DNA from 3 places in the Sanguibacter sp. Z1732 genome. Region 1 is predicted to be linked to each of the others. Evidence: riboswitches for the same ligand, from Rfam matches in the RefSeq annotation. Region 1 holds a riboswitch; each other region holds the start of a gene.
The links. Region 1 has a riboswitch for thiamine pyrophosphate ahead of ACRRRO_RS11535 (YkoF family thiamine/hydroxymethylpyrimidine-binding protein). Riboswitches for the same ligand answer to the same signal wherever they lie in the genome.
Positions count from the first base shown of each region.

Region 2: it holds a riboswitch for thiamine pyrophosphate, as region 1 does, so the genes downstream of both, ACRRRO_RS08455 (thiamine ABC transporter substrate-binding protein) here and ACRRRO_RS11535 (YkoF family thiamine/hydroxymethylpyrimidine-binding protein) in region 1, are expected to answer to the same signal.
Region 3: it holds a riboswitch for thiamine pyrophosphate, as region 1 does, so the genes downstream of both, thiM (hydroxyethylthiazole kinase) here and ACRRRO_RS11535 (YkoF family thiamine/hydroxymethylpyrimidine-binding protein) in region 1, are expected to answer to the same signal.

Region 1 is NZ_CP194857.1:2,180,079-2,190,160, reverse strand. It holds gene ACRRRO_RS11560 (FadR/GntR family transcriptional regulator) at 207-983, shown strand; gene ACRRRO_RS11555 (DUF429 domain-containing protein) at 1,376-2,134, opposite strand; partial or broken gene ACRRRO_RS11550 (protein adenylyltransferase SelO) at 2,242-3,904, shown strand; gene ACRRRO_RS11545 (PLDc N-terminal domain-containing protein) at 3,951-4,154, shown strand; gene ACRRRO_RS11540 (hypothetical protein) at 4,784-5,737, shown strand; TPP riboswitch at 5,880-5,986, shown strand; gene ACRRRO_RS11535 (YkoF family thiamine/hydroxymethylpyrimidine-binding protein) at 6,029-6,715, shown strand; gene ACRRRO_RS11530 (hypothetical protein) at 6,778-7,110, opposite strand; gene ACRRRO_RS11525 (NCS2 family permease) at 7,741-9,222, opposite strand; gene ACRRRO_RS11520 (hypothetical protein) at 9,635-9,835, shown strand; gene ACRRRO_RS11515 (NAD(P)-dependent oxidoreductase) at 9,832-10,082, shown strand, end outside.
Region 2 is NZ_CP194857.1:1,577,458-1,587,539, reverse strand. It holds gene ACRRRO_RS08485 (ABC transporter ATP-binding protein) at 1-83, shown strand, start outside; gene ACRRRO_RS08480 (ABC transporter ATP-binding protein) at 80-892, shown strand; gene ACRRRO_RS08475 (hypothetical protein) at 1,018-1,191, opposite strand; gene ACRRRO_RS08470 (ABC transporter substrate-binding protein) at 1,109-2,281, opposite strand; partial or broken gene ACRRRO_RS08465 (ABC transporter ATP-binding protein) at 2,471-3,516, opposite strand; partial or broken gene ACRRRO_RS08460 (ABC transporter permease) at 3,517-5,299, opposite strand; gene ACRRRO_RS08455 (thiamine ABC transporter substrate-binding protein) at 5,478-6,632, opposite strand; TPP riboswitch at 6,680-6,795, opposite strand; gene ACRRRO_RS08450 (DUF4235 domain-containing protein) at 6,888-7,130, shown strand; gene mnhG (monovalent cation/H(+) antiporter subunit G) at 7,157-7,531, opposite strand; gene ACRRRO_RS08440 (monovalent cation/H+ antiporter complex subunit F) at 7,528-7,878, opposite strand; gene ACRRRO_RS08435 (Na+/H+ antiporter subunit E) at 7,875-8,540, opposite strand; gene ACRRRO_RS08430 (Na+/H+ antiporter subunit D) at 8,537-10,069, opposite strand; gene ACRRRO_RS08425 (Na(+)/H(+) antiporter subunit C) at 10,066-10,082, opposite strand, start outside.
Region 3 is NZ_CP194857.1:913,365-923,446, forward strand. It holds gene ACRRRO_RS04955 (hypothetical protein) at 82-294, opposite strand; gene ACRRRO_RS04960 (ABC transporter permease) at 526-1,329, opposite strand; gene ACRRRO_RS04965 (ABC transporter ATP-binding protein) at 1,426-2,436, opposite strand; gene ACRRRO_RS04970 (hypothetical protein) at 2,433-2,642, opposite strand; gene ACRRRO_RS04975 (hypothetical protein) at 2,639-3,625, opposite strand; gene ACRRRO_RS04980 (CE1759 family FMN reductase) at 3,686-4,360, opposite strand; gene ACRRRO_RS04985 (LLM class flavin-dependent oxidoreductase) at 4,379-5,578, opposite strand; TPP riboswitch at 5,836-5,933, shown strand; gene thiM (hydroxyethylthiazole kinase) at 5,922-6,806, shown strand; gene thiE (thiamine phosphate synthase) at 6,807-7,475, shown strand; gene thiD (bifunctional hydroxymethylpyrimidine kinase/phosphomethylpyrimidine kinase) at 7,472-8,302, shown strand; gene ACRRRO_RS05005 (aminobutyraldehyde dehydrogenase) at 8,306-9,760, opposite strand; gene ACRRRO_RS05010 (nucleotide disphospho-sugar-binding domain-containing protein) at 9,773-10,082, opposite strand, start outside.

The DNA.
Region 1 (10,082 bases):
TCCCACGGGCTCGAGCCGCGCAGCCGACACGCTAGTAAGCACCCCGGCGTGCGCGGCAGTGTCAGACGTCATGAGTCAGCGGAACTGGCCTCGGCCCTTGCCGCTCCAGACCACCGCCCTGCAGGAGCCGGAATACGGCTGAGGACGCCACCGGTGCTCGGTGCAGCGGGCCACGCCTGCACCGGCAGCCTTCCTATACTCCTGTGATGGCCACCACAAGCGGTACCGAGCGGGCCCGCACCACGCTCGCCTATCTGCGCCGCCAGATCACCACCGGTGCCTGGGCGGTGGGCGAGCGCATCCCGATCGAACCCGAACTCACCGAGATCCTGGGCGTGGGGCGCTCCACCGTGCGTGAGGCGGTGCGATCCCTGGCCAGTATCGGGATGCTGGAGACCCTGCCCGGGCGTGGCACGTTCGTGCGCTCGGCGACGCCCACCTCCAGCGTGCTCTCGGAGTTCCTCACCGCCTACACGTTGGAGGAACTGCTCTCCTACCGTCGTGCCCTGGAGGTCGAGGCCGCCCAGCAAGCCGCGTTGCATCGCAGCGACGAGGACGTCGAGGCCCTGGAGGCCGCGGCAGCCGCGACCCTGCGGCCCGGGCAGTGCCCGGTGATGACACCGCAGCCCGATGCGGACCTGGCCGCCCGGTTCCACTACCTGCTGTTCGACGCCGCCAAGAACCGCCTGCTCGCCTCCCTGTATGCCGGGATCACCGAGAAACTCGCCGAACCCGCCAACGCCGAGCGGCTCACCCACGCCAGCGATGTGCTGTCCATGCACAAGGAGCACGAACGCATCGTGGATGCCGTGCGCCGCGGCGACTTCATCGACGCCGTGCACGCGATGGCCGATCACATGGACAACGACCTGGTGATCCTCACCCCCGACGATGAGATCATCCCGCCGCTGCGCCGCTCACCCGACGATCAGGTGCGGGTCGAGGCCGCCCGCGCCGAGTCGGCCGAGCGCAGCACAGGCTGAGAGGTTCGCCCCGGCCCGCCTGCTCGCCGGCACTGCGCCGGTCATATCCCTACCCGCGCGGCGTGGTCTGGGCGGCTTCAGGTCTGTCTGTCCCGTGGCTCCCGGGTGGACCGCGGGTCGGCGCCCCGGGTGGACCGCGGGTCAGCGCCCCGGGTGGACCGCGGGTCAGCGCCTTCACGGTGCCGTTGCCGCAAGACCTTGCGCGCGATCAATGCGACGGCGGCAATGGTGGCGGTGATCAGAAGGATCACGATCACCGTGGTCACCAGGTCATAGGTGGCAAAACCGGACTCGATAGTTCAGAACTCCGCATCGGTCGGGTGAACCCGGAGTGACGCGTTCACGCTGGCTGCGACGTACACCTCGAGCATGCCATCGCGCATCCTGGATGACTACCCCCGCCCCGACCGTGGCACTCGCGGGGTGTGTGGATGGGTAGGCCGTGGCGGGGCGATGATGTAGCCGGCCGCGGCGTCGCCGTAGACCTGCAGGGCGCCGGGGCGGTGGTGCCACAGCCAGGCCAGGTGGGCGCACAGGATCGCATCGATCTCGTCCTCGATGCGGTTCAGGTCGATCTGTCGCTTCGCCCGGTCGGCCGCGAGGCGGATCTGCTGCCACCGCGGGTTGCCGACCAGGGCCAACTCGGCCAGGGTCTCCATCCGGTCCAGCACGGCCAGCATGCCGATGCGCCGCGATGGCACCGGGCCCTTCTTGTACTTCAGCGTGCGCCCCAGCTCGAACAGCCCCACCATCGCCGCGTGCGGGTAGACCTCGATCGCCACCGGTGTCGCAACGTCGCCCCGGTGCGCGGGATCGGTGTGCCAGCCGTGGCGGCCCGCCAGCACCGCGGCCCGTGGCGGGTTGAAGTGCGCCCGCCCGAGGTTGCTGGTGTGGCAACTGGCCTCATACGCCCCGTAGGACTGTCCGATGAGGCGTTCGCACTGGCGCATCCCGGTGGGGTTGGTGACGATCAGCGGTGCGTCGATCGCCACGCTCACCACACCGGCCCCGAGCCCGGTCAGCCAGTCATCGATGTGCTCATCGGTGACCATGCTGGTCGAGGACACCAGCGCTCCGCCCTGGTCCACCGCGGCAAGCCCGGTGCGGGCGCGGGTGGACCAGGCCAGGTCGATCCCGATGTGCATGCTCATGCCCGGCCACACTATTCCCCGGGTTGGCACGGTCCGGGGCTTCTCCCGCACCGGGGCCTCGAGGGTCTGCCCGAGCATCGGCGCCGGGGGCGGCGTATCGTCGAAACATGACCACCACCGCCCCACCGAGCAACCTGCTGCACGGCACCTTTGCCCGTGAGTTGCCGGAATTGGCTGTGCCGTGGCAGGCCGAGAAGGCCCCCGAGCCCCGGCTGGTCGCGCTGAACGACACCCTCGCCGGTGAACTGGGTCTGGACCCGGAGTATTTGCGCAGCCCGGCCGGCCTGCGGTTCCTGCTCGGCAACGAGGTGCCCGAGGGCGCCACCCCGGTTGCCCAGGTCTACGCCGGCCACCAGTTCGGAACCTATGTGCCGCGGCTGGGTGATGGCCGGGCCCTGCTCCTGGGGGAGGTCACCGACAGCCACGGCGACTTGCGTGACCTGCACCTGAAGGGCTCGGGGCCCACCCCGTTCGCCCGCGGCGGGGACGGGCTGGCCGCGATCGGCCCGATGCTGCGGGAGTTCCTCATCAGCGAGGCGCTGCACGCTCTCGGGGTGCCGACCACCCGGTCGTTGTCGGTGGTGGCCACCGGCAAGGCGGTGATGCGTGAGCGTCCGCTGCCCGGTGCGGTCCTGGCCCGGGTGGCGGACAGTCATCTGCGGGTGGGCACGTTCGCCTACGCCCGCTCCACCGGTGATGAGGATCTGCTGCGCCGTCTGGCCGATCACGCCATCACCCGGCACCACCCGCAGGCGCGCGAGGCTGAGAACCCCTACTTGGCCCTGTTCGAGGCGGTGTTGGCCGCGCAGGCCGAGTTGGTCGCGAAGTGGATGCTGATCGGGTTCGTGCACGGGGTGATGAACACCGACAACACCACCATCTCCGGGCAGAGCATCGACTACGGTCCGTGCGCGTTCATGGACGCCTTCGACCCGGGCACCGTGTTCAGCTCCATCGACGCCCTGGGTCGCTACGCCTACGGCCGCCAACCCACAGATCGCGCAGTGGAACCTGGCCCGGTTCGCCGAGACGCTGCTGCCGCTGATCAGTGCGGACCAGGAGCAGGCCGTCGAGTCGGCCACCGCGGCGCTGAACACCTTCCCGGCGGTTTACTCCGCCGCCTGGACGCGCGGCATGCGCGCCAAACTCGGACTGGAGTCATTCACGCCCGACGACGACGCAACCGACCTGATCAGCGACCTCACCTCGCTCCTGGGTGCTTGGGGTGTGGACTACACCTCCTTCTTCCGCCACCTGACCACAGCGGCCGGCGGGGACGCGGGCCCGGTGCGGGCGCTGTTCGAGGGTGCGGGTGGGGATGACGTTCCGGCGCCGACACTGTTCGGCGACGCCGATAGTGACCAGGTTCCGGCACCGACGCTGTTCGGCGACGTCGATAGTGACCAGGTTCCGGCACCGACGCTGTCCGGCAGTGCCGGTGGCGATGGGGTTCCGGCCCCGGCATCGCTCGACGGTAACGGAGGCGACGCGGCGTCATCGACCGAGCGGCCTGCCTTCGAGCCGTGGCTGCAACGCTGGCTCTCCTATCGCCCGGACGCGAGCGTGATGGCCCAGGTGAACCCCATCTACATCCCGCGCAACCACCTGGTCGAGGAGGCCCTCGCCGCTGCCGGCACCGCGGACCTGGGCCCCTTCGAGGAATTGCTGGACGTGATCACCCAGCCCTTCACCGAGCGCCCGGGACTGGAGCGCTACACCGAGCCCGCCCCGGCCGAGGCCGCCCCGTTCGTGACCTACTGCGGAACCTGACTTCCCAGGTCACGTACCCATCCGGGCGCGTTGTTAGGGTCGGGACATGTTTGAAGCCGCCGCAGGAGGCCTCGTGGTCGTCGTCTTCGCGCTGGCGTGGCTGGCGCTCATCGTCGCCGCGCTCATGTCCATCGCGCAGTCGCGCAACTACACCTCCGGAATCAAGGCGCTGTGGGTGCTGGCCGTGTTCGCCCTACCCTTCCTGGGCCCTTTGGCCTGGTTCCTCATCGGCCGCCACTCCTACGGCTAACAACCCACCAGCCCCCCACCCGGCCCCAGCCCCAGCCCCCGGCCCCCAGCCCCCGGCCCGCGACTTCCGGCCCCAGCCCCCGGGCTCCCGACTCCCGGCCCCGGCCCCCGGGCTCCCGACTCCCGGCCCCAGCCCCCGGGCTCCCGACTCCCGGCCCCAGCCCCCGGGCTCCCGACTCCCAGCCCCAGCCCCCGGCCCCCAGCCCCCGGCCCGCGACTTCCGGCCCCAGCCCCCGGGCTCCCGACTCCCGGCCCCGGCCCCCGGGCTCCCGACTCCCGGCCCCGGCCCCCGGGCTCCCGACTCCCGGCCCCGGCCCCCGGGCTCCCGACTCCCGGCCCCGGCCCCCGGGCCCCCGACTCCCGGCCCCAGCCCCCGGGCCCCCGACTCCCGGCCCCGGCCCCCGGGCCCCCGACTCCCGGCCCCCGGCCCCCGGGCCCCCGACTCCCGGCCCCGGCCCCCGGGCCCCCGGGCCCCCGACTCCCGCCCCCGGCCGGGGGATGACGGGGTGGGCGGGGGCGATGGGCATGGTTGAGGCAGGGGGTGGGCGGGTATGCACAGGGGGAAAACTGTGTCCACAGGTGCTGACCTGCAGCCGCTATGGGCGCAGGGGATTGGTGCTTACTGGCGTCATGCGCACGGTGCCGATCCCGGAGGGCCTGCTGCGGTACACCCGCTGGCAGTGCGGCCTCATTTCGACCGCGCAATGTCGGGCTCTGGGCATCAGTGCCGACCGGTGCGCCACCCTGGTGGCTCGCAGGATGTGGCAGCGGGTCGTACGCGGCGTCTACGACACCGAGCCGGACCGTCCAACGAACTTCGACGTGGCCCGGCGCAAGGCCGCCTGGACCGGCCTGCTGGCGATGGGTAAGAACGCCATCGCCGTGGGTTGCTGCGCCCTGGCCCTGCACGGGGTCGCCGGACTGCCCCAGCAGTTGACGCCGGAGGTAGCAATCACGGGTGGGCGCTGGCTGCGGGGACCGGTCGGCGTCGTCGTGCGCCGATATCGCGACGTACCGGTCCGGGTCCGGTACGCCGGCTGGCAGGTGAGCGACGTCCCCACCGCGCTCGTCCACGCTCTGCCGCTCCTGCGACGTGATCACGGGGTGGCCGTAATCGATTCGGCCCTCAACCAAGGGCTCATCAACACCAGCGACCTCACCGACGTCCGCCGGCGACTGCAGGGGCGGCGCGGTGCCGCTCGGGTCGGCTCGTGGTGGCCGCTGGTGGATGGTCGCGCCGAGTCGCCATTAGAGACGTGGGCACGGCTCGACTGCCATGACCACGACCTGCCACCGGATCAACTCCAGGTGGTGTTGCGCGATGCCACCGGTACGTTCATCGGGCGCGGTGACATGGGGTGGCGGCGCCGTGACGGCGGTTGGATCATCGTCGAGATGGACGGACGCCAGGTCCACAGCGAACCCGAGGCGCTCTTCCGGGACCGGCAGCGCCAGAACCGGTTGCTGGCCGAGGCGGATGCCACCATCCTGCGATTCACCAGCCGCGACCTGCGTCCCTCGGGCACCATCGCCAACCAAGTCCGCCAAGCCCTCACCCCCACCTCACCCACCCCCACCCCCTAACCCCAGCCCACCAGACCCCGCCGAAGTCAGCATTGATCGGCTGAACCTGCAGGTAGAACCGACTAATGCTGATTTCGCCGGTAGGCGCCCGAGGCCGATCGGCACCCGAGTGGACAGCGCCGGTCCGCCACGGTTAGCGTCGAACCAACCCCCGGGGAGCGCGCAGAGCGCTGAGAGTGCGGAGAGTCCGCAGACCCGTCCACCTGATCCGGTTCGTACCGGCGTAGGGAGTTGGGCACCCGCCGATGAGCATCGGCGGCTCATGAGGTACCCCGGGGCCGGAGGACACCGATGAGCACCACCGGCCACGGCAGCACGGAGAAGGTCGCCACGACCGGCACCAGCGCGGCCACCCCACGCGAACTGGGCGTCGGGATGCGATTCAGCATCCACCCGCACACCGACGACTTCGTGCGCGTGATCCTGGACTCCCTCACCGAGGTGGAGGCGAGCGGCGTCGCCGAGGGGCTGGTGATCGAGACCGACGAGGTCAGCACATACGTCGGTGCCCGGGCGGTGCCGGCCGAACAGGACCTGGCCGGTTACCTCGTGGCTGCCATCGCCGCCGCCTCCCGGCACTCCGGTGGCGGGCACGTCGCCGCCCATGTGCTGTTCTCCCGCGGTTGCCCGGGCGAACGTACCTGCGACCTGACCTCCACGATCCTGCCCGAGGTGGCCCCGGTGCGCCTGGAACCCACCGGAATCGAGGCGGTGGCGCAGTGGTCGCTGTACCCGCTACTCGATGGTGGGGACGATGCCGGCGAACACATGTCCATCATCGAGGCGGCCATCACCCGAGCGCAGGAGCGCGGCGTTGCCGCCCCAGCGGCCCACTACGCCACCAAACTCACCGGTGACCTCGCGGAGGTGGTGGCCACCGCCGTCGACGCGTGGGCCCAGGTGGGCACCACCGTCCCGCACGTGGCGACCCACCTGACCATCTCGGTTGGCTCACCCACGCGGGCCCGCGGGAGGTAACCGCGCCAGACCAGTTCACGAGGGCCCGTCCGCCTCGCGCACTGGCCGTGTGGGGTACGCGCTCAGGGAGCCCCGCCGCGCACCGTGGTGACCAAGTCGGTGAGGCTGGGCGTCGCCGGGGTGGAGGCGAACCCGAACCGCACCGGCGGGTCGATCGGAACCATCGCGCCCAGGTCCGTTCCATCCCACGAGGTACGAGCACCGGCGAGACGATGGAGGTCGCTCGCGCCGTAGTACTCCCTGCGCCCACCCCCGGCCGAACCGCGGGTACGCACCCCTGGCAGGGCCACCCGCGCGACCGGATCGGTCAGGAGGGTGAACCAGGGCGCACCGGCCACCGCAGCGGGCAGCGCGCGCAACAGCCAACCCACCGCTGCCCGCTTGCCGATCTGCACGGTTGCGGACAGCGGGCCGGCTTCGTCTCTGCCACCGCTCCCCCGCCATGGTGGGCACGGTCCGCGGCAGCGCCTCGGCCGGTACGGGCGGCTGGGAGGAGCCGGGATCTGCCATTCCCCACGCAACGGCGTCACGCGCACGCGCACCTGCCGGGGGCCTGGGTGCATACCGGTGCACGGTCACGTTCGCGGGCTCGACGGCATCGAACTGGTACGTGGCCGAGACGAACTCGGCGACCTCCGTCGATGGCGCCAGCAGCACTCGATGCCCGTGCGGATGCTGCACCATCACCCCCGCGAATGGCCCCAGCGGAGTGGTGTGCCAGTTGCCCACGACGAACCGGGTTCCACCCGCGGTCCCCCACCCGGCGATCCGACCGGAGAACCTCCAGGTGCGGGGCGAAGCGGAGCGGGTCATACCCCATGGTCCATCGGCGGGCGCCGGTGCACCAACCGCAGCGCGGTCACTCGGAGCAGCAGTTACCCGGTGCACCTACCCACCCGGAGCACCGGCCCACCCAGAACACCGGCCCACCCGGACCACGCGCCAAGCCCAAGCCGCCGGCGGACGCGCCACCCGCGCCGCCCCGCGCCCGCCCGCGCCGCCCAGCGCCCGGACCGCCGCCCGGACTAACCCCCGAGCAGCGTTCCGATCGGACCGCGCACGAAGTAGAAGACGAACATCAGCGAGGTCACCCACATCAGCGGGTGCACCTTGCGGATCCGGCCGGCACCCACCTGGATGATCACGTAGGCGATGAACCCGGCGCCCATCCCCGCGGCGATGGAGAAGGTCAGCGGCATCATCAGGATGGTCAGGAACGCCGGGATCGCCACCTCGGTGCGCTTCCAGTCGATCCCGGTCACCTGGGCCATCATCAGGAAGCCCACCAGCACCAACACCGGCGTAGCCGCTTCGAAAGGCACCAGCGCCACGATCGGGGAGAACAGCGTGGCCAGCAGGAACGCGATGCCGACCACCACGCTGCTCAGCCCGGTCCGGGCACCCTCACCGACACCGGCTGCGGATTCGATGTAAGCGGTCGCCGTCGAGGCCGATCCCGCGCCGCCGGCGATGGCACCGAAGGAGTCCACCACCAGGATCTCTCGGGTCCGCGGCGGGTTGCCCTGCTCATCCAGCAACTTGGCCTCGGCGCCCACGGCCACCATCGTGCCCATGGTGTCGAAGAAGTCGGCCAGCATCAGGGTGAACACCAGCAGCAGGACGACGACGATGCCGACCTTCTCGATCGACCCGAGCAGGGAGAAGTGGCCCAGCAGGGCGAAGTCGGGCAGCGAGATGATCTCACCGCTGATCTCGGGCGGGTTGAGCTGCCAACCCCAGGGGTTGTCCTCCGAGGCCCGCCCCACGTTCAGGAACGCCTCGGCGAGCATCGCCAGGCCGGTGCCGACCACGATCGCGATCAGCAGCGCCCCGCGAACCTTGCGCACCCACAGGATGCCGGCGGTGAACAGCCCGATCACGAAGATCAGCGAGGGCCACCCACCCAGCGACCCGTTCACCAGTTCCACCGGCGTGGCCATGGAGGCCGGGATCCGGATGATGCCGGCGTTGACGAGGCCGACGAAGGCGATGAACAATCCGATGCCCACACTGATGGCCATCTTCAACTCGAACGGAACCGCGCGGAACACCGCCTGCCGGAACCCGGTCAGGACCAGGACGAGCATGATGATGCCCTCCAGCACCACGATGCCCATCGCGTCGGCCCAGGTCAGCCCGGCGTCGGGCAGCGCGGCGATCGAGTAGGCCACTACGGCGTTCAGGCCCATGCCTGCGGCGATGGCCAGTGGGAATCGCGCCACCAGACCCATCGCGATGCACAGCACCCCGGCGACCAGGGCGGTGGTCGCCGCCACCCGGGGGACGGCCAGCTCCTCGATCCCGCCGATGAAGTTGCCCGTACCGTCGGGCACGGTGCCCAGGATGAGCGGGTTGATGACGATGATGTAACTCATCGCGAAGAACGTGACCAGGCCGCCGCGGATCTCACGCCCGATGGTGGAGCCACGCGCGGAGATCTCGAAGTAGCGGTCCAGGAAGCCGGCGAATCCGGAGGTGCGCTCATCCTCGCGCGTGGATTGTCCCATGGGGCACTATCTTGGCCAGCCCAACTCGGTTCCGTCCAATCCCGCCCATCAGGTGGGAATTGCCCGACGACGGCACCTCGCCCGACCGCAGCGGGTCACCACCGCAGCACCGCCACCGCCGCACGGTTCACCGTCGGCGCGTCCCTACCACCGCCGCGCACGCCTCACCGTCGGCACACCTCACCACCGCCGCGCACACCTCACTAACGCCGCGCCACTCACCGCCGTCGGCGCGCCCTTCACCACCGCCGCCGCACGGCCCGCCAGCGCCGCCGCACCCGCCGCACCACCGCAGTAGCCCGAGGCTCTACCATCAACAGGTGCGCAGCCTCGACCCCGAACGAACACCACAGGAGTTGCAGCCGGCCAGGGTGCCCTCCGTGCTGATGTTCAGCGTGGGCATCCTGATCTGTTGGCCGTCCTGCTGGTGCTCGGCGCCCGCCACCTGCTCGGCTACGGCGCCGACGGCCGACTCGTCTCGCTCGCCGTGGCCGGCGTCGTGCTGGGCGCGGCCGGCCTGATCTGGGCCTGGCTACGCCCACGTCCCGAATTCGCCGCACCCACCGGCGCACCCACCACCGAACCCGCCCCCGACCCCCAGGACCCTTCGTGAAACTGCTCCTGCCCGACTCCATCAACCTTGACCTCAACCTGCCCGACCAGGTGCAGCCCGTCACCTACGCGGTGACCGAGCCGATCCCGCAGGAGCACCGCGATGCCGAAGCGATCGTGCTGTGGGCCACACCCGGGCACCGCATGGGCGAACTCCCGGCGGAACTGCCGAACCTGAAGTGGGTGCAGGGCCTGATGGCCGGCATGGACGCCGCGGTGAACGCCGGGTTCAGCGAGGACATCACGAT
Region 2 (10,082 bases), 600 kb from region 1:
TCAGCACCAACCCTGCGGTGATCGAGGCCTACCTGGGCACCCGCGCCGAGCCGGCCGAGTCCGGCGGGCAGGAGGAGCGATGAGTCAGGAGCGAGACGGCGACGCCGACCCGGCGGGCACGGACCACGGGGCCACCTCGACCGAGCGGAACAGCCCGCCGGACGGCGCCATCCTGCTGGAGAGCCGCAGCCTCGTGGCGGGTTACATCCCGGAGGTGGACATCCTCAACGGCTGCAATGTCCACGTGCGCGAGGGCGAGCTGGTGGGCATCATCGGCCCGAACGGGGCCGGCAAGTCCACCCTGATCAAGGCGATGTTCGGGATCGTGCCGGTGCGCAGCGGCGAGGTCCTGCTGCGCGGCGGGAACATCGTGGGGGTCCCCACTTACCGGCTCGTCGATCGGGGCGTGGGGTACGTGCCCCAGAACAACAACGTGTTCCCCTCCCTGACCATCGAGGAGAACCTCCAGATGGGGCTGTACCTGCGGCCCCGGGAGTACGAGGAGCGGTACCAGGTGGTGACGGACCTGTTCCCGGTGCTGCACGAGCGTCGCCGCCAGCGTGGTGGCTCGCTGTCCGGGGGTGAGCGGCAGGTGGTCGCCATGGGACGGGCCCTGATGACCGACCCGCAGGTACTCCTCCTGGACGAGCCCTCGGCCGGGTTGTCCCCGATCATGCAGGACACTGTCTTCGAGGCTGTGCAGCGGATCAACGCCGCCGGTGTCTCCATCCTGATGGTGGAGCAGAATGCTCAGCGGTGCCTGCAGTTGAGCGACCGGGCCTACGTGCTGGATCAGGGCAGGGACGCCTACACCGGCACCGGACAGCAACTGATGCACGACCCCAAGGTGATCGAGCTGTATCTGGGAACCCTGGGCCGCACCGGCGACTGAGACGGCCCGGACCCACCCACGAGGTCCCTGCAGCCGTCCGGCGGCCCTCGGCGTGCCCGGCCCGGCACACCGGTGGCCCGGACCCACCGCCGTGGGCGGGTCCGGGCCACCGGTACCGGCGCCTGTTACTCCGTCGGAGCGGACTCGACCACCTCGATGGTGGACAGGGTGCCCTCGGAGTCGTAACCGTAGACCTCGATCGAGGCGATGCCGGGCTCACCGGATTCGGTGAAGTCCAGCGGACCGGAGACACCGTTGTAGTTGATCTCCTCCCCGTCTGCGAGCAGGTCGCGGCACATCGGCGAAGGACGAGCAGTCCGTACCGTCGCGGGTGACGTCGATCAGGTGGGGCTGGAAGTCAGCCGGGTTGGTCGAACCGGCGGCCTCGGCGGCCAGCGCGATCACGGTGACGCAGTCGAAGACCTGCGGTGCGAACTGGGTCTCGTCCAGGTCGGCGAATTCCTGCAGGTTGTTCAGGAAGTCGGCGTCCTCCGACGAAGCCGGAGCGGTACCCTTCATCCCGTCCAGGATGCCCGGGTCGTTGGAGTCCACCAGGTTCGGCAACTCGTTGCTGCGCATCCCGTCGGCACCGTAGAACCCGATGTCCTGCGGGGTCAGCCCGCCCTCGATGATGCCCTGGGCGATCTGGGCGCCCTGCTCGAAGGCGATGATCACCACGGCGTCCGGCTCGGCCGAGACCACCGACTGCACCACACCGGTGAACTCGGTGGCGTTGCCGTCGAAGCCCTCGCTGGAGATGACGTTGGCGCCGCCGGCCTCCAGGGCTTCCTGGGTAGCGTTGGCCAGGCCGACGCCGTAGTCATCCTCCAGGTGCACGATCACCACGTCGGTGTGGCCGTCATTGATGACCGTCTCGGCCAGCACCGGGCCCTGCAGGGCGTCGGAGGGCGCGGTCCGGATGTAGAAGCCGCCGTGGTCGTAGTCGGTGAACGTCGGTGCGGTGTTCGACCCGGAGCACTGCACCACCTCGTCGCTGGTGATCCGGTCGATGATCGCCAAGGACATACCCGAGGCCGCGGCACCGATGACCGCGTGCGCACCGTCGGCGAGGACGCGGTCCGCGGACTGGCTGGCGATGGCCTGGTCCCCGCCCTCGTCACCGGCGATCGCGTCGGGCAGTTCCGTGCCGAGGACGCCGCCGGCGTCGTTGATCTCCTGGATCGCGAACCCGGTCGCGGCGATCTGCGGTGGTCCGAGGAACGCCAACGGCCCGGTCTCGGGCAGCACGTAGCCGAACTGCAGCGGTTCGCCATCGGCCCCATCGCCGTTACCGGCGTCCCCGTTTCCGTTCCCATTCCCGTTACAGGCCGCGGCCAGCAGCAGCACGGCCGCGACCGGTGCGAGTGCCCTCTTCGTGGAGCGCTTCATAGTTTCTCCCGAACATGTCAGGGCGCGACCCTCGCACCCGAGTGCATCATGGTGACACAGTGACGTGGAGCACATGGGGCTAATCCGTGCGATGAGACCAACCTGTGACGTGATTGAGACGATTCTGATCGCTTTGCGGTCCCGGCCGGGTCGATCGGTGGCGGGGCGGGCGTGGTCTCGGCCGCGTACTCAGAACCGGATGATGCCGCCGGGGTCCACCCACACGGTGACCGGCACCCCCGGTTCGAGGGGCACGATGCCCTCGGCGACGGCCCGCTGCGGGCCCCAGTCAGGTATCTGCACCACAGCGGTGGTGCGACCGCGGGCGAAGCCCACGCTGACCACCTCGCCGCGGAGGCGGACATCGTCGGCATCGCGCAGGCTCGTCCCGGGTCCGGGCCCGGACCTGGTACCGGTGCCGCCGGTCTCCTCCGCAGTCTCCCCGTCCTCGCCCGACTCCAGGCGCAGCGCCTGGGGCGAGAGGCCGAACCTGGCGCCGTCGGCGGCGGTGACGAGCCGGTACCCCAGGAACTCCGCGACCTGCGCACCGGCCGGAGCCGCCCACAACTCCTCGGGGGTACCGACCTGCACGATCCGCCCCTCCATCATCACCGCCACCCGGTCGGCCACGGTGAACGCCTCGTCGTGGTCGTGGGTGACGTACAGGGCGGTCGTACCGGCCCGGCGGAGGATGTGGTGCAGGTCCGCGGCGAGCCGTTCCCGCAGCGCCCGGTCCAGCGCCGAGAGCGGTTCATCGAGCAGCAGCAACCGGGGCTTCGGGGCCAGGGAGCGGGCCAACGAGACCCGCTGGGCCTGCCCGCCGGACAGGCTCGCCACCGCCCGGTCCTGGTAACCCGGTAGGCCGACCAGGTCGAGCAGGTCGCGTACCCGCTGCGCCCGTTGCGTCCGGGCATCCGCTCCATCTGCAGACCGAAGGCGATGTTGCCGGCCACGTCCCGGTGGGCGAAGAGCTGTCCGTCCTGGAACATCAACCCGAACCCGCGCCGATGCACCGGCACGTCGCTCAGGTCCGCCCCCTCCCAGCACACCCGGCCGCGATCGAGTGGCTCCAGGCCGGCCACCGCACGCAACAGCGAGGACTTGCCACAGCCGGAGGGCCCCAGCAGGGCGACCACCTCCGCCGGCGCCACCTGCAGGCTCACCCGGTCCACCGCCGTCGTCCGCGGTTCCCGGACGCCGTAGCGGACCACGGCGTCATCGATGGTCAGGGACATCTAGAACTCACCCGTCCGTTCCGACCGCAACCGTTCGGCCACTCCCATGATGGTGGCGGTCAGCAACGCCAGCAGGACCGACGCGGCCAGGGCCATCCCGTAGTTCTCCGCACCGGGGCGCCCGATCAGCCGGAAGATGACCACCGGCAGGGTGGGTGCGTCGGGGCGGGCCAGAAGAAGGCGGTGGCGCCGAACTCCCCGAGGGAGACGGCGAACGCGAATCCGATCGCCAGCCCGAGCGACCGCACCAGGAAGGGCCCGTCGACGTGGGCGAGCACCCGGCCCGGAGAGGCGCCCAGCACCGCGGCGCTCTCGCGCTGTCGCGGGTCGATCGCCCGCAGCACCGGCAGCACCGTGCGCACCACCAGCGGAATCGCTACCACCGCCTGGGCGATCGGAATCAGGATCATCGACGTGCGCAGGTCCAGCGGCGGCCGGTTCAAGGTAATCAGGAACCCGAACCCGACCGTCACCGCCGACACCCCCCCAGGGGGAGCATGAAGAGGGTGTCCAGTCCCCAGACCGCACGGCGAGCGTGCACGTTGCGCGGCCGGCGCGAGACCACCAGCGCCACCAGTGCGCCCACCACCACCGCGATCACGGTGGCATCCACAGCCACCCGCAGGGAGTTCGCGGCCGCGTCCCACACCGTCACGGTGAGCGCGTTCGGTCCGCCGGTGCTGCCCAGGGCCACGTAGTTGTCCAGCCCCCACGTACCCGACGGCGTGCGCAGCGAGCGCACCACCAGCGCAGCCAGGGGCAGCGCGAGCAGGCCCACGATCACCACGGCGGTCACCGCGGCCACCGGCAGATCCGGCCCCGGGCGGCCCCAGCGGGCGGCGAACCGGCCTCGACTTCGAGCCGTTTGGCCGAGACCGACGGTGCGGACACTCGACTTCGCCCGTAACCCTCGCTCTCGACGCCGCGGCACGGGCTGCCACAACCGCAGCCGGCGTGCCTGGTGCTGGGCGCCGTGTAGTTTCAGGGCCGCCTCCCGCCGGGCCCGGGCACGGGAGAAGGTGATGAGCGCGGCGGTCACCACCGAGAGTTGCAGCACCGAGAGCACCGCGGCGGTGCGCAGGTCGAGGAACTGGGTGGTCTGGATCCAGATCTCGGTCTCGATGGTGCCGAACCGGATCCCGCCCAGCACCAGCACCACACCGAACGCAGTGGAACAGAACAGGAACACCACCGAGGCGGCGGAGGTGATTGCCGGGGTCAGCGCCGACATTGTCACAGACCAGAAGGCGCGCGCAGGGGAGGCGCCCAGCGCCCGGGCGCTCTGCTCGGTGCGCGGGTCCAGACGCTCCCAGAACCCGCCCACGGTCCGCACCACGATCGCGTAGTTGAAGAACACCAGCGCCAGCACGATCGCGGTGAAGGTGCGATCCAGGCCCAGGAATCCCAGCGGCCCGTCAGCGGCCAGCAAGGCCCGGAACGCCACCCCCACCACCACGGTGGGTAGCACGAACGGGATCGTGATCAATGCCCGCAGGATCCGCTGGCCGCGGAACGTGCGCCGGTACAGCACATAGGCACCGGGAACGCCCAGCAGCACCGAGAAGACGGTGCCGAGCACCCCCAGCGCGATCGTGAGGAAGAGGATCCGCCAGGTGCGCGGGCGGGCGAACACCTCGGTGAAGCCGCTGAGGTCCCACGCCCCGTCCGGCACGAAACCGCGCAACACCAAGGTGGTCACCGGCCAGGCGAAGAAGATGGCCAGGAACACCAGCGGCACGGCGGCCGCGAGCACCCAGACCCAACCTCGCAGCCACCGTGCCATGCTCAGGACCCGTCCTGCCCGGCGGCCCGCGACCGACAGGTTGACGTGGTGCGCAGACCCGCCCGGGCGGCAGCGCAACGCCCGGCCACGCAGACCCGGACAGGACCGGGCCGTGCCGGGCTGGGCCGGGTCAGGCTGGGCCGTCCCGGGCTGGGCCGGGCGGTGCTGGCTCCCATCCTCAGCCGATCACGATGTCGGTCCAAGCCTGGATCCAGTCCTGACGGTTCTCATCGATCTCGGCCGGGTCCACCGTCAACGGTTCCTCGGCGAGGGGGGCCCATCGGGTCCACTCCTGCGGGAGTTCCAGGTCGTGGTTGACCGGGTACATGTACATCTGGCCGGGAATGTCGGCCTGGACGGCGTCGCTGAGCAGGAAGTCGATGAACGCCTCGGCGCCCTCGGGGTTGTCCGCCCCGGCCAGCACCCCGGCGTACTCCACCTGACGGAAGCATGAGGTGAGCATCGCCGTCGTCGTCGGGTCCTCCCCGTCCGGTCCGACCTCGAAGGCCGGCGACGTGGAGTAGGACAACGCCACCGGGCGCGGGCCCTGCCCGACCGAGCCGGAGAACTCCTCGGAGTAGGCGGTGGACCAGGAGTCGACGACGAGCAGGCCGTTGTCGGCCAGGTCCTGCCAGTACTGCGTCCAGCCGTCCCCGAACTCGGCGACCGTTGCCAACAGGAACGCCAGGCCGGGTGAGGACGTGGCCGGGTTGGTCACCACCACGTGGTCGGCGTAGTCGGGCCCGGTCAGGTCGGCCAGGTCGGACGGCTCGGCGACTCCGGCCTCGGAGTACCAGGCGGTGTCGATGTTCAGACACACATCGCCCACGTCGATCGGTGTGAGTTCGTCTCCGCCGTCGATCAGGTAGTCCTCGGCGGCCGGGGGCAGCGCAGCGGAGGTGTAGGGGCTGAAGACGTCCTCGGCGATGCCGCGGGAGGCGAAGGAGTTGTCGATGCCGTAGGCGACGTCGCCCAGGGGCGCGTCCTTGGTCAGGATCAGCTGGTTCACCAGGGCTCCCCCGTCACCGGGTGCGCTGAAGGACAGCGTGTAGCCGGAGTCGGACTCGAACTGGCTGATCAGATCCTCCGAGACGTGGAACGAGTCGTGCGTGACCACCTGGACCGTGCCTTCGCCGCCGGTGGTCTCGCCCTCCCCTACTGCGGTGGAGTCCGCGTCGTCGTCAGTGGGGGTGTCGGGGTTGTCGTTCCCGGCGCCCACCGTGCAGCCGGCCACGGCCAGTGCCAGGGCGGTGAACGCGGCAAGGTGTCCGATCCGCCCGGGGTCCGGGCCGACCCGCCCGGGCCGGCGGCGAGACATGGTGTGGTGATTCATTCTTCCTCCTCAGCGTGATGTGAGAAGGGGTCCGCGGCGCGACGCCACGGGAGAGATGCTCGACTCCCTTCGCCGGTGCTAACCGGAGCAGGTTCGAGGGTCTGCGGGTGGCCGCACTCTCAGCGCCGCACCTGACTCGGCCGACGCTCCCCTGTCGCACCCACGAGGCTACACCCCGTCGGCCGGTGCGGCCGACGGGCGCGCGAGGATCGTGGACGGCTACGCTGGGTGCAGTCGTCGTAAAGGAGATCTGCCATGGAGCGAGTCGTCACCGCCGTTGCCACCATCGTCGCCGGCCTCGTCGCGAACAAGGTCCTCGGGACCGCCTGGAAGAGCGTCACCGGTCATGAGCCACCAACCGACGACAAGGACGGAAGCATGCCCATCGCTGAGATCGTGCTCTTCGCGGCGATCTCCAGCGCGCTGGTGGCGTTGGTCCGCGCCTACGCCAGCCGCGGCGCCCACAAGTGGCTGTCCAGCGGCGACGTCGCTCGTTGACCAGCGCGAGGCCGGCACCGGCACGTTCAGGCCTGGGTGTCCTCGATCTCGGCGCGCGCGGCCTCCAGGTCCTCGGTGAGTTCATCGACTCCGAGCAGGTCTGAACGCACCTTGTCGGTGCGGTACCCTGCGCGGCCCACCATGTGCGCGGCGATCGGAGCGGTCACCAGTTGGAAGATGATCACCGGGAGCACCTTCCAACCCACTTGCCAGGATCCCAGCGTCAGGGCCAGCCCGTTCATCATCAGGATGATGCCGAGCACCTGAGGTTTGGTGGCTGCGTGCAACCGTGACAGCAGGTCCGGGAACCGGACCATCCCGATCGCTGCGACCATCACGAGCGCGCTGCCGGTGATGAAGAAGGCAGAGGCGACGATCTCGCGCAGCAGTTCCGAGTTCATCGCTCGTCCTCCTCGGCATCGTCATCCAGCGCATGCCTTGCCTCGAGCCGTTGGAGTTCCTCTTCGCTGAGGATCCGGCCCTCATCCTCCGGCTCTGCGGCCGCGAACCGCGCCAGGGTCACCGCCGCCACGAACCCGACGATTGCCATCACCGTCAGCAACGGCACCAGGTCCACCCGTCCGGTCGTGGCCGACCACAGGGCCACGGTGCCGATCAGGGCCGCGATCACCACATCAAGGCCCACGATCCGGTCCAGCATGCTCGGGCCGCGCTCCACGCGGAAGAGCGCCACCAGGACCGCTCCGACGACCAGGATCCCGCAGATCCACAACACCGGCGCACTCATCGGTCCACCTCCCCAGCGTTGCCATCGGAGGCCCCCGCAGCGCGCCCGGCAGGGCCGGGATCCAGCGCTGCCCGGTCCGGCCCACCCCACCAGCGCCGGCGCGGCAATCCGGCACGGGCCAGGTCTTCCTGGTTGGCCAGGGCGTACAACAGGCGCCGCTCCTGGAGGAGTACCTGCCGGCGGAAGGTCTCGACACCCCCGCTGGTGGGCAGATCGAGCACGTGCACGTAGAGGGTGCCGGTGAGCCGATGCGCCTCCACGATGATCGAACCGGGAACCAGTGAGGTGAAGACCCCGGTCAGGGTGAGGATCAGGTCGGACTCCGAACGCAGCCGGATGCGGATGACGCCGCCCTCGGGGCCCCGGCGCGGGTGCAGCGCCATCTTCGACACCTCCACCGAGGCGAGCAGCACATCGACGATGAAGCGGGCGATCAGCCACACCGCCCCGGGAATACTCACCCGGCCGGCGTATCCGACCGCGGGCATCGGTGTCAACAGCACCAGCAGCACCGCGACGCCGAACCCGGCCAGCACGTTGGCCAGGGTCGGGTCACCCCACAACAGCACCCACAGCGCGGTCATCCACAGCAGCATCGGCCATCGGTTCAGCCAAGCGCTCAGGCCGGTCGGAGCGGACGGGTGGGCAGGCTGGGTTCTCATTCGGGCTCCACCTGGTGGGAGATGCCCTCGCCACGTTCGCCGTCGGGCAGCACCGCCGAGACGTAGGGCGACTGGGCACGCAGGTCCCGCGCGGCCGCGTCGGTGTAGGCGTACAACGGACCGGCGACGACGGCGAGCAGCACTCCGATCGAGGCGATGACCGCTGCGGGGGCGAACATGCTGCGAGGTACGTCGGTCTCTGGCAGAGGCTGGGGGGCCGTCTGCCAGAACGCCTTGTTCCACGCCTTCACCACCGCGTACAGGGTGAGCAGTGACGTCACGAGGCTCGCGCCCACCGCGACATACGCCAGGGACGAATCGTGCTGGATGCCGGCCTGCACCAGACCCACTTTGCCCAGGAACCCTGACATGGGCGGGATTCCACCGAGGTTCATCGCTGGGATGAAGAACAAGATCGCCAGCGCCGGTGCGGCCTTGGTCAGGCTGCCGAGGCGCTCCAACGAGGTGCTGCCACCCCTGCGCTCGATCAGCCCTGCCACGAGGAACAATGCCGTCTGCACGGTGATGTGGTGGGTCACGTAGAAGATCGATGCGGACAGGCCGAGTTGATTCGCGAGGGCGATTCCGAACACCATGTAGCCGATGTGGCTGACCAGGGTGAAGGACAGCAGTCGCTTGATGTCGTCCTGGGCCACGGCGCCGAGGATGGCCACCACCATGGTGACGATCGCGGCCACGATCAGGATCGTGTCCATCCGCCCGTCGGTGAACAGCAGCGTCTGGGTACGGATGATGGCATACACGCCGACCTTGGTGAGCAGCCCGGCGAAGACCGCGGTGACCGGTGCCGGGGCTGTGGGATAGGAGTCGGGTAGCCACATCGACAGCGGGAAGACCGCCGCCTTGATGCCGAAGGCCAGTAACAACAGGATCTGCAGCACCAGGGAGACATTCGGATCGATCTCCGCCAGGCGCACGTTCAACTGCGCCAGGTTCAACGTGCCGGTGGCCGCGTAGATCATCGCGATGGCGATGAGGAACAGCATCGAGGACAGCAGCGACACGATCACGTAGATCGACCCGGCCCGCATCCGCGAGCCCGTGCCACCCAGGGTGAGCAGCACGTAACTCGCCGCGAGCAACATCTCGAACCCGACGAACAGGTTGAACAGGTCCCCGGTGAGGAAGGCGTTGGACACACCGGCGGCCAGCACCAGGTAGGTGGGGTGATAGATCGCCACCGGGGCGCCCTCATCGCCGTCGGCGAGACCCTGGGCCACGGAGTACAGCAACACCCCTAGCAGCACTACTGCGGAGACCACCAGCATCAGCGCGGAGAGCCGGTCGGCCACCAGCACGATGCCCACCGGGGCGCTCCAGTTGCCGAGGTTGACCACCTGGGGTCCCTGGGCGTGGGTGATCGCCACCAACGCGATCGCGATCCCCAGGACCACGGTCAAGGTGGTGACCGAGGCCGCCAACTGTGCTTTGGGACGGCGTGCCATGGCCAGGGCGAAGCCGGCAGCGAACAGGGGCAGGATCACCGGCATCGGTAATAGCCAGTTCATGTGGCGCCCCCCT
Region 3 (10,082 bases), 1.3 Mb from region 1:
CGGACGCGCAAGCGTCTCGTCCGCCACCATGTTCCGCCGGCAGGCGGTCGAGCACTGTCACGTGTGCCCCCAGGTGTCAGGTCACGGGTCGACGTTCATCGCGAAGAAGTTCTCGGCCACCGCAGCCCACAGGGAGAACGCCGCGACGCCGTGGCCGAATGCCCGGTACCGCGGCCCCCAGCGGCCACCCCGACCTGGCGGCCGCGAAACCAGGGCCAGCCCGCCGGCGAGATTCGCGGTGCCCCACACCAGGTTCGCCCACCGGCCCGACGTTCGCCCGCCCAGCGGACTCATGTGCTGGTCCGGCGGCGGCGGTGGCCAGATGAGGCAGGCTGTTCGCGCAGAGCACCCCGGAGATGAAGGACCTCACATTGTCCCGTTGCATTCCTTGAATCTAATGCGGCGCGCCCGGCGCGGTCCATCAGAATTCCCCGGCTCCTCCGGGCCCCTGCTGAGGTATGCGACCTCTTGGTCGAGCCGCGTCGCACCCATGGGCGGCGATCGATCGCGCGCTGCGCGCCTGGGTCAGGACAACACGTCCTTGGTGGCGAACCGTCCGTAGGCCAGGGCGCCGAACACCGCCACGTAACCCGCCTGCAGCAGCGCACTGTCGGCGAAGGAGCCCCAGGCGATCGGTTGGCGCAGGAGGTCGGCGAAGTCCATCCAGTAGTAGTTCAGCAGCCACGGGTGCAGCCATGCCAACTGGTCGAGCGCCCCGAGCACCTGCATCACGATCGCCACCACGACCGTGGCCGCCATCGCTCCCACCGGCACCACGGTCAGGGTGGAGATGAACAGTCCGACGACCGCCCCCAGCCCCAGCATCGACACACTCACGAATGCGCCGACGAGAAGTGCTCGCCCGAGCGCCTCCCAGGCGCCGATGGTGTCCCCGGAGAGCAACGGCACCGGGTCGACCGGGAAGAGCAGTGCCCCGATCACCGACCCAGCCGTGACGATCACCGCCGTGGCGAGCACGCAGAACATCGCAATGCCCGCGAACTTGATCAGGAGCAGCCGCCCCCGCCGCACCGGCGCGAGCAGCAGGTACCGCAAGGTGCCCAGCCCGGCTTCACCGGCGACCGCATCCCCGGCGACCACCCCGACGGTCAGCGGCAGGAACAGAGGGATCGTCACGACCAGCGCGGTGATCGAGACGAACAGCCCGTTCTGGGTGACCCGGTCAAGGAACGGCGGCCCCTGGCCGGGCTGCACCGGGTCGGCAGAGACCTTGACCACCACAGCGATGAGCACCGGAATCGCGGCGAGCGCCACGAGCATCGCCCAGGTGCGGCGCCGCGCAGCAGCAGCGTCAGTTCCGATGCCCACATCGACCAACCGCTCCCGCCCGCTCCGGCCGCGGGACCGGTACGCCCGGCGTCCTCGGCCTTCGCGGTGGTCGGCGTGCTCCGCCCGTCCATCGCCTCACCCGGCAACGTCGAACCCCTCCCCGGTCAGCGCGACGAACCGCTCCTCGAGCGTTTCGCGCACGACGCCGAAGCCTCTGAGCCGTACCCCGCCGGCGACGAGTTCGGCCGCGATGGTCTCCGGTAGGTGTCGCTCCTGCAGAACGGCGGTGACGACGGCGACGCGTTCCGGCGTCGAGGAGACCGGGGGCGTCGCAAGGTCGGTCGCCGCGTCCGCAGCGTTCCCCGTCCCCGGTCCCTCGTCGTCGGAGGTGCGCAGTCCGATCCGGGACAGCACCGCGCGGGCGCACTGCGGGTCGGGCGTGACCACCCGCACCCGCGCCTGCCCCAGATCCTGCAGATCGGCCAGGCTGCCCTGGGCGACTAACCGGCCTCGGCTCATCACTCCGACATGGCTGCAGGTCTGCTCCACCTCGGCCAGCAGGTGGCTGGAGACCAGCACGGTCGCCCCCTCCCCGGTGAGGGACCGCACCAGCGTCCGCACCTCCCGGGTGCCCTGCGGGTCCAGCCCGTTGGTCGGTTCGTCGAGCACGAGCAGTTCCCGTGGCATCAGGAGGGCGCCGGCGATCCCGAGTCGCTGCTTCATGCCCAGGGAGTAGGCGCGCACCCGCTTGGTTCCGGCGTGACTCAGACCGACCTTCTCCAGTGCCGCCGCCACGCGGGTCTCCCGGGTGCGGGGCGGGGCGGCAGGGTTGGCCGCATCCAGGCGCCGCAGGTTCGCCGCACCGGACAAGTAGGGATAGTGCGCGGGTCCTTCCACGAGGGCGCCGACTCGTGGCAGGACCTCACCCAGGCCCTGTGGCATGTGGTGCCCGAGCACGTGCGCGGTGCCGGCCGTGGCCGAGGCCAGCCCGAGCAGCAGTCGGATCGTGGTGGTCTTGCCCGAGCCGTTGGGCCCGAGGAACCCGAACACGCTTCCGCGCGGGACCACGAGGTCGAGGTCGTCGACGGCCTTGTGCGTACCGAACGTCTTGGTCAGGCCCTCGGTGCGGACGGCGAGTTCGGTCACGACCCGGCGAGGGACTGCAGGTACTCCGGGGTGACGGCACCGATCAGGGCCTGCCCGTCGTCGGTTACCAGCACGGACAGCAGGTTTGTGGACAGCAGACGCCCGGCGCCGGTGTCCTGGGTGAGTTCGCGCACGAGTGGATCATCCAGTGCGCCGGATTCGTCCACCGGTAGCACCAGGACCGCGTCCCAACCCTGCCCGATCACCACGTGGTCGTCCGGCTTCTCGGGTGCCCCGGTCCCGGCCCCCTCCGGGCACGGCGGGAGCTCCACCTCCTCCACGCTCGCCCCGGCGGGCGGGGTGAAGTCGAAGAGCGTGGCATCGGGGGGCTCGAACGTGATCGCGCTGTACTGGGCCCGAAACCCGGTTCGTCCTGGCCGCGGGCGTGCACGGTGACGCCCAGCGGGAAGCCCGTCTCTGCGTCGACGGCCAAGGCCACCTGCTCCACCAGGGAGTGTTCGCTGCCGGGCGCCAGCACCAGGGTGTAGGCCGAACGCCCGGCCACGCGTTCGCCCGCGCCGACGGTGACGTCGGTATCGGTCTCCAGGGCCTGCAGAACGTCGGCGGCGACCTCATCCGGTGTGGGGACCGGCCCGGGGCCAGGCGGCTGGCCGCCGTGGTCGAACCAGGAACCGTGTGGCCCCTGGCCGGGGCGGCACACCTCGTCGCCGGGTGCCGGCAACGCCAGGTGGGTGGCGGCATTCTCACGGGAGTCGTAGAACCACACCTCCTCCTCGGTGCGGATCACGTTCCGTTCGGCCAGATCGTCCAGCACCTGGATGCGCCCCTGCTGCCCGTCGACGTAGACCCGTGCGGTGTGCTCGCCGGTCAGCAACTCCAGGACCTCACCCACTCCGGAGCCGCCGCGCTGCCCGGCGTTCTCATCACCGGCGCCCTGGGTCTGCTCCGGTGCGGCATCCTCAGCGAGATCCGGTGCCGGCATGCCGCCGCGGTTCCCGTGGCCGAAGGCACCATCCAGGCCGGACAGATCGGGCAGTCCGAGTTCGGTGCTCGTCTGGAACTCCCCGGAGAATGCCTCCACCGAGTGCTCGGCCACCATGGTCAGGACGTCCTCGGGTGACTTCTCGGGCAGGTCGGCCGAATCGGCCTGCGCCGCGAGCCCGACCCCGCCCGCGATCACGACGCCGACCACTGCGGCCGGTAGCCAGCGGTGCCATCTGCGGGTCATCGTGACCTCCTTGAGAGTGCTGGTTCGACCATACGCCCCGCCGTGGCCGCCGACCAGTACTCACCATTCCCGGTGCGATAAGGCGCCCGCGGCGGGTACGGACCTCGGCTGAGCGTTGCTCAGAGTTTGGAGAACATCGCCTCGAAGGAGGGGACGTCGTCGTACAGGTCGCCCGGGGGTCTCGTCCCGGGCCGCCACGAGTTCGGCGAGTTCGCGACCGGCCCGGCTGATCCGGGCCGGGAGCGGATTGACGTCGTCGGCCTGACCGGACCAGTCGTCGGTGGCGACGAACACCGCGGTGGTGACCACGTCGGTCCGCAGGTAGGTGAACATCGGCCGGATCGCGTACTCCAGCGCCAGGGAGTGCCGCGCGGTACCGCCGGTGGCCCCCAGCAGTACCGGCATCCCGGTCAGGGCCTCCTTCTCGATGATGTCCACGAAGGACTTGAACAACCCCGACGCTCCGGTGGTGTAGATCGGGCTGACGGCGATGACGCCGTCGGCGGCGGCGAGGCGCTCCAGCACTCCCTTGAGGTCTCCGGAGGGGAACCCGGACAGCATCGCGTTGACGGTGTCGTGGGCGTGGTCGCGCAGTTCCACGACCTCCACCTGCGCCTGGACGCCGCGGGCCTTGAGTTCACTCACGGCGGCCTCGACCAGCCGGTCGGTGAGCAGCCGGGTCGAGGAGGGCTTGTTCAGGCCACCGGAGATGGCGACGATCGTGCGGGTAGTCATCAGGGGTGAGTCCTTTCTTCAGAGTCCGAACGCGGCGCCACGCTGGGCGGCGCCGGCGGCGGCGGTAGCGACGTCGTCCTCGGCTCGGCGGCCGGTCCAGCGGTCCTCGCCGGCCACGTGCTGGCCCTGGGACGTGCCGGCCTCGGCGACCTGGGCCACCCGGTCGGCGTGGCTGGGCGGGTTCGAGGGGACATGCGCGGGACGGGCTGCCTCGTTGATCTCGCGCAGCGCCGGCACGATCTCCTCGGCCAGGATGTCGATCTGCTCCAGCACCGTCTTCAACGGCAACCCGGCGTGATCGATGAGGAACAACTGCCGCTGATAGTCGCCCACGTGCTCGCGCATCGTGGCGTAGCGGTCGATGATCTGCTGCGGTGAACCCACGGTCAGGGGGGTCTCGCGGGTGAAGTCCTCCATCGAGGGTCCGTGACCGTAGACCGGGGCGTTGTCGAAGTAGGGCCGGAACTCGTTCCACGCGTCCTGGGAATTCTTCCGGGCGAAGAACTGTCCGCCCAGGCCCACGATCGCCTGGTCCGCCTTGCCGTGGCCGTAGTGCTCGAAGCGCTTCCGGTAGAAACTGACCATCTTCTTGGTGTGGTCGATCGGCCAGAAGATGTTGTTGTGCAGGAACCCGTCGCCGTAGAAGGCGGCCTGCTCGGCGATCTCGGGGGTACGGATGGAGCCGTGCCACACGAACGGCGGCACCCCGTCCAGCGGGCGGGGGGTGGCGGTGAAGCCCTGCAGCGGAGTGCGGAACTTCCCGTCCCAGTCCACCACGTCCTCGGTCCACAGGCGGCGCAGCAGGGCGTAGTTCTCGATCGCGAGGTTCACGCCCTGGCGGATGTCCTGGCCGAACCAGGGGTAGACCGGGCCGGTGTTACCGCGGCCCAACATCAGGTCCATCCGGCCGTCTGCGAGCACCTGCAGCATGGCGTAGTCCTCGGCGATCTTCACCGGGTCGTTGGTGGTGATCAGGGTGGTCGCGGTGGACAGCGTGATGTGCTTGGTGGTCCCGGCCAGGTAGCCCAGCATCGTGGTGGGCGAGGAGGCCACGAACGGCGGGTTGTGGTGTTCACCGGTGGCGAAGACGTCCAACCCCGCCTGATCGGCGTGCTGGGCGATGGTCATCATCGCCCGTACCCGCTCGGTGTCGTTCGGCGTGTGACCGGTGCTGGGGTCAGTGGTGACGTCACTGACGCTGAAGATTCCGAACTGCATGGTGCAGGCCTCTCAAGAAACTCGATGCATTTGCATATACACCCCTACAAACATCACCGCCACCGGATCTATTCCGGCACACTGCCGCCCTCGAGAACGAGCGTTGTGGTCGACGGCGACGTTCCTACCACTCGCCCTCGACCGCCAGGGTCGCCCTCGGCGGTGGTGGTTGCGGTGAGGGCGGCGTGGGTGGCGGCGGGGGGGCGGCCGGTGTGGGGTGACCCGACCTTCTGCGGGGTGGGGTTGTTAGACTCGGAGATCACGACACGGGGTGCCGCCCACCGCGCGGCTGAGATGACACCCGTCGAACCTGCACTAGTTCGTACTAGCGAAGGGAATGTCCATGACTGATGTCTCCGGTCACACCGAATCGGTAGGCCTTCCGGAGGCGGTCGACGTGACAGAGCAGGCCGCGCACCTGCTGCGAGCCCTGCGGGAGCACAGCCCGTTGGTGCACAACATCACCAACCACGTGGCTACGAACTTCTCCGCCAACGCGTTACTGGCGATCGGGGCGGCACCGGCCATGGTGGACACGGCCGAGGAGGCGGGGGTGTTCGCCCCGATGGCTTCCGGACTGCTGATCAACCTGGGCACGTTGTCCCATCAGCAGCGCGACGCCGGCCGGGCGGCGGTGAGCGCCGCGAGCGAAGCCGGCACCCCGTGGGTGCTTGACCCGGTGGCGATCGGAGCCCTGCCGTTGCGCACCGGTTTCGCCGCCGAACTGCTCGCCGCCGGGCCCACGGCAGTGCGCGGCAACGCCTCGGAGATCATCGCACTGGCAGGCGCCGGGGCCGGTGGGCGCGGGGTGGATTCCGCAGACGACACCGACACAGCCGCCCCGGTCGCCGCAGCCCTGGCCCGCGAGACCTCGATGGTGGTGGCGGTCTCCGGTGCGCGTGACCTCATCACCGACGGGTCAGCGGCCATCAGGGTCGATAACGGCCACCCGCTGCTCACCCGGATCACCGGCGCCGGCTGCGCACTCGGCTCGATCATCGCCGCGATGCTCGGTGCCCGTGGGACCACCAGCGCGCTGACCGCGGTAGCCGCCGCGCACGTGGTCTACGGCATCGCCGCCGAACAGGCTGCCACCGACGCTCACGGCCCGGGCACGTTCCTGCCCGCGTTCCTGGACGCACTGGCCGGCATCACCCCGGAGCAGGTGATCGAGCAGGCTCGGGTCGAGGTGCTGGCGGCACCGGCGCCGGACCCGCAGGAGGCCTGAATGCAGCCGGGCATCTACCTGGTCACCGACCGCGAGTTGTGCGCACCGCGCGGCGTGCCCGCCACGGTGGCAGCCGCGGTGGCCGGGGGGGTGCACACCGTGCAACTGCGGGACAAGGAGGCCGACCTGGACGATCACCTGCGTCAGTTGACGCACCTCGCCGAGGTGATCGATGGCCGGGCGCGCCTGCTCGTCAACGACCGGCTCGACGCCGTCGTCGCCGCACGCAGCCGCGGCCTGCCGGTGCACGGGGTGCACCTGGGGCAACTCGATGACGCAGCGGTCGCGGCCCGTGCGGAACTGGGACCGGAGGCGATCGTCGGTCTCACTGCCAATACAGTCGCGCACCTAGAAGCCGTCGCCGCCCTACCCGGGGGCACCGTCGACTACCTGGGAGTGGGGGTGATCCGGCCGACGACGACGAAGACCGACCACCCGGACGCGCTCGGTATCGAGGGGTTCGGCCGGTTCGCCGCCCGGACGCCGCTGCCGTGCGTGGCGATCGGCGGCGTGCGGCCCGAGGACGCCGGGCCGCTGCGGCGGGCCGGGGCCGGCGGGGTGGCAGTGGTCTCGGCGTTGTGTGCGGCGCCGGATCCCGAGACGGTGGCCCGGGGGCTGCGTACCGACTGGGACGCCGCAGGATCCGGCCCGGGCAAGGCCGGCGCATGAGCATTCCGCGCGTCTTGTCCATCGCCGGATCCGACCCCTCCGGGGGCGCGGGGATCCAGGCGGACATCAAGTCGATCGCGGCCAACGGCGGATACGGCATGGCGGCGGTCACTGCGCTGACCGCACAGAACACCCGCGGGGTCCGGGGTGTGCACGTCCCCCCACCGCAGTTCCTGGTCGACCAACTCGAGGCGATCAGCGAGGACATCCGGGTCGATGCGGTCAAGATCGGGATGCTGGCAAACACGGCCACCATCGAGGTGGTCACCGGGTGGCTGGAGCGCAGCACGGCAGCCTACGTGGTGCTCGATCCGGTGATGGTGGCCACCAGCGGAGACCGACTGCTGGACGCCGATACCTCCGGGGCGCTGTCCGGCCTCATCGCACGGGCCGGGTTGATCACCCCGAACATCCCCGAACTGGCTGTGCTCGCCGAAACCGAGACCGCTGGGGACTGGGAGGAGGCAACGGCGCAGGCGCGCCAGGTGGCCAGGAAGTACGGGGTGAGCGTGCTGGCCAAGGGCGGGCACCTGCCCGGGGAACGGGCCACCGATCTGCTGGTCTGGCCCGGTGGCAGCGTCACCCAGGTGTCCTCGGCGTGGATCGACACTCCCAACACCCACGGCACCGGTTGCTCGCTCTCCTCGGCGATCGCTACCCGGGTGGTCGAGCGTGAGGGCGACTGGGAGTCCGCCGTGCGCGTGGCCAAGGCCTGGCTCACCACCGCCCTGGCCGCTGCCGATGACCTCCAGGTCGGCTCCGGCCACGGCCCACTGCACCACTTCGCGGGCTCACCCGGGGCCGGTCGCCGCGCCCGGCGCGGGTGAGCCTCAGGCGGGCCGGAACCCGGTGGTCTCCGGGGGCACCTGGTGCCGGATCATCACGTGCCGCGTCACCGAGTAGTCCAGCACCGGTTCGATGCTCATGTCCTTGCCGAAGCCTGACCCCTTCACTCCCCCGTGCGGGGCCTCCGAAGCGATCGGCAGGTGGTCGTTGATCCAGGTCACCCCCACCTCCAACCGGTGGCTGACCCGGATCGCCCGGGCCACATCGGAGGTCCACACCGAGGAGGCCAGCCCGTAGGCGCTGTCATTGGCCAGAGCCACCGCCTGCTCCTCATCGTCGAAGGGCAGCGCCACCAGCACCGGTCCGAACACCTCGCCCTGGACGAGTTCGGAGTCCTGCGCGGCGCCGACCACCAGGGTGGGCGGGTAGAAGAACCCCGGCCCTTCCAGCGGCTCCCCGCCGGTGAGCACCTCGCCCCCCTGGCTCACCGCGCGAGTGACGAAGCCGTGCACCCGCTCCCGGTGGGCGGCGGAGATCAGTGGTCCGATGTGGGTCGCTGGGTCGTGGGGGTCCCCGGCCACCACGGTTTCCATGACGGCCCGCAGGGCATCGACCCCCTGATCGAAGATCTCCCGCTGCAGGTAGACCCGGGTCGCGGCGGTGCAGTCCTGACCGGTGGAGTAGGTGGCGCCCATCGCCACCGCGTGGGCCATCTGGGCGATGTCGGCGTCGGAGAAGACCACCGCCGGGGCCTTGCCGCCCAGTTCCAGGTGCACCCGTTTGACGCCCTCGACCGCCCCGCGCATCACCGCCTTGCCGGTCTGGGTGGACCCGGTCACGCTGACCATGTCCACCCCGGCGTGCCCGGCCAGCGCCGCGCCCACATCACCGTCTCCGGCGACCACCCCGAGCGCCCCCTCGGGCAGCCCGCACTCGGCGGCCAGTTCGGCGATCCGAACGGTGCTGCTCGGCGTCAACGGGGCCGGTTTGATCACCACCGAGTTGCCCGCGGCCAGTGCGGGTCCGATCTTCCACACCGCCATCACCAGCGGGAAGTTCCACGGGGCGATACTGGCCACCACCCCCACCGGGCGGCGCACCATCATCGAGGTGTACCCGTCGGAGAACACCCCGGCCCCGGTGCCGTCGGTGGAACGGGCCGCCCCGGCGAAGAAGCGTAGGTTGTCCGCGGCGAACGGGATCTCCCCCTCGGCCACCACGGTCCACGGCTTACCGGTCTCGGCCACCTCCAACGCCGCCAGTTCATCGGTGTGCGCCTCCAGCGCATCGGCGAGCCGCAACAGCACCCGCGCGCGTTCGGAGGGGGTTCGCCCGGCCCAGTCCGGCGCCGCCGCACCCGCGCTCGCCACGGCGGCATCGACGTCGTCGATCGTGGACAGGCGCACCGTGCGGGTGACCTCCCCCGTGGCGGGGTTGATCAGGTCCAGGAGTGTGCCCGCGGCGGCCGAGGGCCGTTCGGTGGAGACGGAGTCAGTCATGGGCCGAGCCTCTCACGAGCCCGGTGGCTCGGGGGTTCGCGCACGCCATGAGCCGGCTCGCTCCGCCACACCCTCCCGCCCGATCTCGACCAGCAGGTCCGCCGCCCTGTGCAAGCCGCGCCGGGCCCGGATCCGCTCCCCGATGCGCTCGGCCTCGGCCCGCATCGCGGTGTCGGCCAGCAGGTCCGCCACCGTTTGGCGCAGTTCGGCGGCGCTCACCCGGTAGGTGTCCACGCGCCGTCCCAGGCCCTTCTCGTGCACGCGTTGGGCGTTGTCGTACTGGTCCCAGAACAGCGGCATCAGCACCATCGGCTTCCCGAAG